Regions from separate parts of the Paenibacillus sp. FSL H3-0286 genome, predicted to be linked through region 2. Evidence: riboswitches for the same ligand, from Rfam matches in the RefSeq annotation. Region 2 holds a riboswitch; the other holds the start of a gene.
The links. A riboswitch is a leader RNA that binds a small molecule or an ion and turns the genes downstream of it on or off. The one in region 2 is predicted to bind S-adenosylmethionine.
Positions count from the first base shown of each region.

Region 1: it holds a riboswitch for S-adenosylmethionine, as region 2 does, so the genes downstream of both, metA (homoserine O-succinyltransferase) here and MHB37_RS26690 (methionine ABC transporter ATP-binding protein) in region 2, are expected to answer to the same signal.

Region 1 is NZ_CP150285.1:1,951,481-1,955,909, forward strand. Features, by position in the region: gene MHB37_RS08355 (HRDC domain-containing protein) at 1-500, shown strand, start outside; gene corA (magnesium/cobalt transporter CorA) at 587-1,522, opposite strand; SAM riboswitch class I at 1,919-2,048, shown strand; gene metA (homoserine O-succinyltransferase) at 2,164-3,084, shown strand; gene MHB37_RS08370 (PLP-dependent transferase) at 3,121-4,293, shown strand.
Region 2 is NZ_CP150285.1:5,979,622-5,984,050, reverse strand. Features, by position in the region: gene MHB37_RS26700 (COX15/CtaA family protein) at 1-769, shown strand, start outside; gene MHB37_RS26695 (Cthe_2314 family HEPN domain-containing protein) at 925-1,659, shown strand; SAM riboswitch class I at 1,762-1,897, shown strand; gene MHB37_RS26690 (methionine ABC transporter ATP-binding protein) at 2,000-3,016, shown strand; gene MHB37_RS26685 (methionine ABC transporter permease) at 3,046-3,675, shown strand; gene MHB37_RS26680 (MetQ/NlpA family ABC transporter substrate-binding protein) at 3,733-4,429, shown strand, end outside.

The DNA of each region.
Region 1 (4,429 bases), 3.0 Mb from region 2:
CTATAACCTCTACGGCTGCAAGGGAACATTCCTTTCCTTTGAATTGGGTACACCAAGAAATTGAGGAGGATTCTTTTGTATCCTGGCTCTATAAACAGAAAGAGGTCAAATATAAGAAACAGCTAGAAAGACTGCGATTACGGCGAATTCTGCTGCAAGGGATCGAGAATGGGTTAGGGTTAGAACAGCTTAAGGTGAACAGTGGAGTGAACCGTCGCGAACTGATTGAAGCGGTAGAGGAGCTGGAAAGAGAAGGTTATTGCGTGGAGAAACTGATCGAGGTAGAACTGAAAAATGTGCCGCAGAATGAGCAGGAGGCGATATGGAATGCCTATGCAGAGGTAGGAGATCTTTTTCTAAAGCCAGTGCTGCATAAGGTGTATGGGGAGGATTTTTCAGCAGCAGAAGGGCTGGATAGCTATTATGAACGTCTGCGGCTGATCCGCATTCGTTTCCGGCGGGAGCAAGCCACTAAAGTGGGCATGGCGACCAGTTTCTAGTAGCTTTTTATCATATCAAAAAGACGAAGGCTTCCTTACACCATAGGGTTAAAGGGCCTTCGTCTTGCCTATTCGTCCGTTTATTTTCATAGCCATTCTTTCTTGCGGAATACATACAGCATCCCACAGCCTAACGTCAACATTAGACCTATAACGGCAAAATAACCGTATTTCGTATGCAATTCCGGCATATGATCAAAGTTCATCCCATAGATTCCGGTAATTACGGTCAAAGGCATGAATATCGTTGTAATCGCGGTAAATACTCTCATAATTTCATTGGCGCGGTTGGCGATACTGGATTGGTAGGCCTCACGTAAGTTGCCCATGAGATCGCGGTACGTCTCAAAGGTTTCGGATATTTTAACTGCATTTTCATAAATGTCGCTAAAGTATTTCTGCAGCTGATCATCAATCAGACGGAGGTCTTTTTTATTCAGGGTATTGATAACCTCTTTCTGTGGTCCCAGCATCTTCTTTAACCATAAGATCTCACTTCGCAGACCGATAATCTCACTCAAATGAGATTTCTTGGTATGCATTAGAATATCCTCTTCAAGCTTCTCAATCCGGGCTTCAATTCGGTCACCTACGGAGAAATAATTATCTACGACAAGGTCGATAAGCAGGTAAAGGAATTGGTCGGGTTCGCTAACCTCTTGTTCCCATAACATGGGCTTCAGGACGCGTAGCTCGTGAATCTTTTGTTTCGTTACAGTAATAATATAATGTCTGCCCAAGAATATATTGAGCGCCCGCAGGAAGATTTCCTCATCATCAAAGCGGATGCTGTTTACAACAATAAAGTAATGACTTTCGTATATTTCGATCTTTGGACGTTGATCCTCTTCACTAAGGCAATCCTCAACAGCGAGATCATGCAGGTTGAACAGGGGCTGAAGCAGCTCCAAATCCTCCACATCTGCATCAATCCAATAGAACCCTTCTGTTGGGGGTGTCAATGTTTCATCAATTTCATCAATAGGTGTAAAAACCCCTGCATTCACCAGCCGGATTTTCATCTGATTCCACTCCTTCTATCCCCGGGTCTTCACCAGGGACTGCTAATTAAGCACAGAGAAAAAATCAGCTTGGCCGGCGTTACAATCAATACAAGAGGCCGAATGACGATTCGAGGGCATGAAGAAGAACTGCTCCCGCCGCCGGCAAGCTGATGATTATCCTGTGTGGTTGCTCATTCTGTACACTTAATTGCGAGCTCGGGTCGCCTTCCATTCTTCTTCTCACCTCTTCTTTTCGTTCAGGTATGAAATACTTGTCTAGTATAACAACGGAGTATGCCTCTTTCAAGCAAATTTATTGTTACTTTGAGGCTACTTCAGCATTGTATGGACTTGACGAAAAGGAGGTTCATGATTTAAAGTAAATTTTAAAGAAATTTAATTGAATACAGCTAAATCTTATCAAGAGCAGGTGGAGGGACTAGCCCTATGAAACCCGGCAACCGGCGTGTGAACGCACGGTGCTAATTCTTGCGGAACTTTGCTGACGACTAACCCTCGTCCAAAAGTTTCTGGCAGATGAGAGAGGCGCATATGACTGTAGATATGACCTTTCTCGTTTTCCGAGAAAGGTCTTTTTATTGTTCAGAAAGCCGCGATGTGACAACATAACCTAAATACAGTTAAGGAGTGGAAAGACAATGCCAATTAAAATTCCCGACAGTTTACCAGCAAAAGAAATACTATCCGGTGAAAATATTTTTGTGATGGATGATAGTTTGGCTTTCCATCAGGATATCCGTCCACTAAGGATTGCTATTCTGAATCTCATGCCGACTAAAGAAACGACGGAGACTCAATTGCTGCGTTTAATAGGAAATTCACCGCTACAGGTTGACGTTACCTTGCTGCATCCACGCTCACATACTTCTAAGAATACTTCTGCTGAGCATTTGAGAAGCTTTTACAAAACTTTTGACGAGATCAGCCACCGCCGTTTGGATGGTCTTATTGTTACAGGAGCACCCGTAGAGCAAATGGAGTTTGAGGAAGTATCCTATTGGGAAGAGCTAAAAGAGATTTTTGAATGGAGCAAGGATAATGTGACCTCGACCATGCATATCTGTTGGGCGGCGCAGGCAGGGTTGTATCATCATTTTGGTGTTCGTAAAGTGGCTTTGCCTGAAAAATGTTTTGGAGTATTCTCCCATACGATTAACCAAAATAACATTAAATTGCTGCGCGGCTTTGACGAGGTATTCCATGTACCGCATTCCCGTCATACCGATGTCTCCCGCGAAGATATTGAGAGCAATCCAGATCTGCAGATTCTGGCGGAATCCGAAGAAGCTGGTATGTATCTAGTAGCTACGACCGACGGCAAACAAATATTTGTGACCGGACATTCCGAATACGATCCATTATCCTTGAAATGGGAATATGATCGTGATTTGGAGAGGGGCATGGAGATGGCCTTGCCGAAACACTATTTCCCTAAAGATGATCCAGAACGAACACCTCCTGCAGTGTGGCGTGCACATGCCAACTTATTATTCTCTAATTGGCTCAATTACTATGTATATCAAGAGACACCTTACGATATCGACCCGATTGTTTATTAAGATCAGCGCTACATTACAATTTAGGAGGCATTTATCATGGACGACAAACTTAGGATTGAAAGCAGACTGGCACAAATAGGTTCACAAGAAGATCCGGCTACCGGAGCCATTAATTTTCCTATCTATAATGCTACGGCATTCCGTCACCCGAAGCTTGGGCAGAGCACAGGTTTCGATTATAGCCGTACCAAAAGTCCAACCCGTTCCGTACTGGAGAATGCGGCTGCGGAATTGGAGTCTGGTGATGCAGGTTTTGCCTGTAGTTCTGGGATGGCAGCTATTCAAACCATATTTACCCTGTTTGGGCAAGGCGATCACTTGATCGTTTCGCTGGATCTTTACGGCGGGACCTATCGTTTGTTGGAACGAATTATGTCCAAGTTTGGAATCACTGCTTCCTATGTAGATACGAATGATTTGGATGCGCTTGAGGCTTCACGCCTTCCAAATACGAAGGCGATATTTATTGAAACGCCAACGAATCCTTTGATGATGGTTACGGATATTGCAGCCGTTGCTACTTGGGCCCGTCATCATGGGCTGCTCACAATTGTAGACAATACACTGCTGACTCCATTTTTCCAGCGTCCTCTGGAATTAGGTGCGGACATTGTAGTCCATAGTGCTACCAAATATTTGGGCGGACACAATGATGTACTTGCTGGTCTTATTGTATCTAAAGGAGCTGAATTATCCTCTGAAATAGCGATTCTACATAACTCTATTGGCGCTGTGCTTGGGCCAACAGACAGTTATCAGCTGATGAGAGGCATGAAGACACTGGCCCTGCGTATGGAACGGCACGAGAGCAATGCGCTAGCAATTGCCCGCTATCTACAAGAGCATCCGGCGATTGCGGAAGTGTTCCATCCAGGCCTGCCGGATCATCCGGGATATGAAATCCAGAATCGCCAGTCCTCGGGCAATACCGGAATTTTTTCTTTCAAATTAAAAGATGCCAGATACGTAGAACCTCTGCTTCGTCATATCCGGCTTATTGCCTTCGCGGAGAGCCTCGGCGGGGTTGAATCGCTAATGACCTATCCTGCAGTACAGACGCATGCCGATATTCCTGTGGAAATTCGGAATGCGGTGGGTGTAGATGATCGATTGCTGCGCTTCTCGGTTGGCATTGAACATGCGGAGGATCTAATTGCTGATCTTGGTCATGCTTTGGAGGCTGCGCGGGCGGAAATCGAAACGAAGTAAAAGTAACGGCAACCCAGATCGGCACCGAATTGCTGGAAAATATCGAGGATCTATCTCAACGTTGATTTAGAGCTGGTGTTGGACGCAGGACGAAATAGAGCTGTCTCATAAGCCGGGAATTGGCTGCTGGGATAGC
Region 2 (4,429 bases):
ACTTGCCTCGATGTTTGCTTTTTGGCGTTATGCCCGTACTCGGCGCGATTTGCTGGGATATGCATTTATGACCTTAGTATTCGTCATCGTTCAAGGTGGTATGGGAGCGCTTGCAGTAATTAAATCCCAATCCGCCGCTGTAATGGCGTTGCATATGGGTTTTTCTTTGATCGCCTTTTCAAGCGCTATGATGTTGGCTCTTGGAACCAAGAGATGGCATGAAGCACGTGAATATGATCATAAGCTGGAGGCTCAAAAGAAGCCCGTAAGTAAGGCTTTTCGCAATTTAACCTGTTTTACTGCCATCTATTCATATATTGTCGTGTATATTGGAGCCTTTGTAAGTCATACGGATTCACAAGGCGGGTGTACGGGTTGGCCGCTTTGTAATGGAGAATGGGTTCCGGAGCTTTCCGGAGGTGTAGGTGTTGTTTTTACGCATCGGATTGCGGCTTTAATCTTATTCATGCTTACTGCGCTGCTCGGGCATTTAGCATTTTGGAAACATAAGGATTATCCAGAGCTTAGAGCGCTGGGTATAGCTGCAGTGCTGTTATGCTTGATGCAGGTATTTAGTGGGGCGGCTGTGGTTTACACTCTAGATAATGAAAGGCTGTACATATTTGCCGCTTTGGCTCATATTTTGCTGATTGCCAGTTTGTTTGGTGTCTTATGTTATATGAGTGTAAGAGTCTGGCAGCTAAATCGCGCGAGTAGTGTCGTGTCTGGAAAAAATGTAACGAGCCCAATGATTCCACCGCCTTGGTAGAACATTCCCTCCGTGGATAGAGGTGCTTCACCCGCGGAATAATAAAGTGGAAATCGGTATATCGTGGAGCTGATTGGCCGATGCTTACGTCGCGAGTTTTGTACGAAGCAGTCCATGGAAGCAGACGCTGAACAAAACTTTAGGAGGACTGGGATATGCTGCGGGTATTACTTGGAGAGCCGCCTCGAAAGAACAGCGGTGTGTTGGCTGATGCGATGGAGAATATGGCCACTTTTGCAGCATTGCTGCGCAAGGAAATGAGTGCCCATGAGGATAATGACCATGAATACCGCAAGCTGGAGATTTGGACACGTGGGCTGATTTCCTCTCTGGATGAACTGGAGCAAAGTTGGTTCGCGGCCGCTTTTTACCGGAAATTAGTGATTGCGGGTTATATGGATGATATGACACCGGTGGAACAGGGTGATTATGCACGTTATGTTTATTTTTATAAAGATGGCTTTATCCGGGTTTTCTCTCTTCTGGACAAGCTTGGGACGGTACTGAATCATTTTTATGATCTCAAAACATCCAAATTAAAAACGCACTTTTCTTACTTTACAGTGCTGCGTCAGCTTCAATTATTGAATGTGCATCCTGCATTAGCGGATCAACTGGAAGAGATTAAGAACTCCTACCGCGATCCATTGGAGAATTTACGCAAGCGCAGAAATGCTGAAATTCATTATATGAATTCCGAAATGCAGGATGATTTGTGGCAGCGGCACCAAGGTCTGCATGACAAAATTCAGCTCGAGGATCTGGATAGCCATCTTGAGGATTTAAAACAATCGCTCGAAATGAACTGTAAGACATTAATCGCGGCATTTAGCTACAGCAATGAACAGCTGCGTAAGGAAATAAGCAAGGTAAAGAGCATAAAATCGTAATTGTTCAATATATTTCCTTTTGACAAAAATAGATAAACTCACTATACTTATGCTTGCATTAAAGTATGTACGATTTCAGAAAAAATATAATTTCATAACTTTATCTTATCGAGAGCGGCGGAGGGATAGGCCCGATGAAGCCCGGCAACCGATTTGTAACCAGCGCGGGAAGCGTTGTACAAATGTCATGGTGCTAATTCCTACAATGGCGCAGGTTGCGGTCGTTGGCAGATGAGAAGGCATTGTCTTAATAAACCCACAGAGCCTCTTGCGATCTGCATCGATCGTTGGAGGTTTTTTTGTATAGAATAAGTGAAGTATAAAGGGGGGGCGACGAGAGTTGATTAATCTAAAAGGGATAACAAAGGTTTATGGAAAAGGGAGTAATGCGGCAACAGCACTTTCTGGATTGAATCTGTCCATCGAGAAAGGTGAAATATTCGGAGTCATCGGCCACTCTGGAGCCGGGAAAAGTACATTGATCCGTTGCATTAATCTGTTGGAACGTCCGACAGAAGGAGAGGTCTGGGTAGACGGTGTTGAGCTAACCAGTCTTAACCAAGGTCAGCTGCAGGAACAGCGGCGCAAGATTGGGATGATTTTTCAACATTTCAATTTGCTGTCTTCGGCGACCGTATACGATAATATTGCCTTTCCACTGCGCCTTGCAGGTACATCTAGAACAGCTATTGATACAAAAGTCAAAGACCTGCTCGCTCTAGTTGGGCTTGAAGAACATAAAGATAAGTTTCCTTCTCAGTTATCTGGAGGACAAAAGCAGCGGGTCGGCATCGCCCGGGCACTAGCCAGTGACCCTGATGTGCTGCTGTGTGACGAGGCCACTTCTGCGCTTGATCCCCAGACAACGGATTCCATTCTTAAGCTGCTGCTCGATATTAATAAAAGATTCCATTTGACCATTGTGCTGATCACACATGAAATGCATGTAATCCAGAGCATCTGCGACCGTGTCGCGGTCATTCATGGTGGTGGGATTGTTGAGCAAGGCAAAGTTACAGAGGTATTTCTCAAGCCGCAGCATGAGGTTACACGCGATTTCATCCGCAGTGAGACACAGAATGAAGGACCTCTTCGAGTGGCGCTTGATGCTGCTGCCGGGGATAACTCTAAAGCTGTCAAAATTACTTTTTTCGGAGAAAAAACATACGGCTCGGCACTATCCGATGTCGTGCGTGATACGGGTGTAAGCTTTGCAATCTTACATGGTACCATCTCAACGATTAAAGATGTGCCTTATGGACAGATGATTGTGCGGTTCGAAGGGCCAGCTGAGGCGATTGCTGTAACGATCTCCAGACTAATTGCTCAAGGCCTTGATGTGGAGGTGATTTCGTAATGAATTTTGCAGATCTAAATTGGCAAGAAATGATGGATGCTACGGTTGCTACTATAAAAATGATATTTTTTTCCGGATTGTTCACAATTATTCTTGGTTTACCACTCGGAATTCTATTGTATTTATGGGGAAAATCGAATAGTATAGTAATCAGAGTAACTTACTCGGTCTTATCATTACTTGTAAATATCCTACGTTCCGTACCCTTTATCATTTTGATGGTGGCTCTAATTCCTTTCAGCAAAGCCGTTGTTGGAACCTCCATTGGTGTACTCGGTACGATTCCACCTCTGGTGATTGGTGCAGCTCCATTTTTTGCCCGCTTGGTAGAGACGTCGTTAAGAGAGGTAGACCGCGGAGTCATCGAAGCCGCACAAGGTATGGGAGCATCGACGAACCAAATCGTTATGCGTGTTCTTTTGCCAGAAGCTCGTCCAGGTCTGCTCGCTGGAGTTACGATCACACTGGTTACACTGGTCTCCTATACAGCAATGGCTGGTATGGTTGGGGGCGGCGGATTAGGTGACTTGGCGATTCGTTACGGCTACCACCGCTATGAGACGGAGATTATGATTGTTTCTATAGTATTTATTGTCGTACTGGTGCAATTGCTACAAATGGCCGGTGACCGACTCGTAAAACATTACACACGGAAATAAGGTACATCCATATATATCCTTATTCAATACAAAATATAGATTAGAGGGGGATTTACAATGAAAAAAGTACTACTTACATTTTTTAGCCTGACACTGGTTGCGGTGCTTGCGGCTTGCGGTAACAACAATGCATCTAATAATGCTGGGAGCTCGGCTGCTACAACAGCACCAAACGCAGAAGCAACAAGTGAACCTACTAAAGATCCAGTGAAATTGGTTATTGGTGCCTCACCTGTTCCTCATGCTGAAATTTTGAAGGCTATTGCTCCATTGCTTGAAAAAGATGGAATTACACTTGAAATCAAAGAATTCACTGACTATATTCAACCTAACGTGCAGCTTGATGAGAAGGAGTTAGATGCTAACTTTTTCCAACACCAACCGTATCTGGATGACCAAAACAAAAATAATAAAACCGACCTGGTCTCTGTTGCATCCGTTCACGTTGAACCTTTTGGGGCTTATTCCAAAAAAATCAAATCGATCGATGAGTTGGCTGATGGTGCAAAAGTTGCCATTCCGAACGATGCTACTAACGGTGGCCGTGCACTAATCCTACTTGCAAAAAATGGTCTGATTACCTTGAAAGATGATACAAACATTGCTGCAACAAAAGCAGATATCACTGAAAACAAGAAAAATCTCGACATCATTGAGTTGGAAGCAGCTATGCTCCCACGTCAACTGGATGAGGTAGACCTTGCTTTGATCAACACGAACTTTGCACTAGACGCTGGTCTTGTGCCAACTAAAG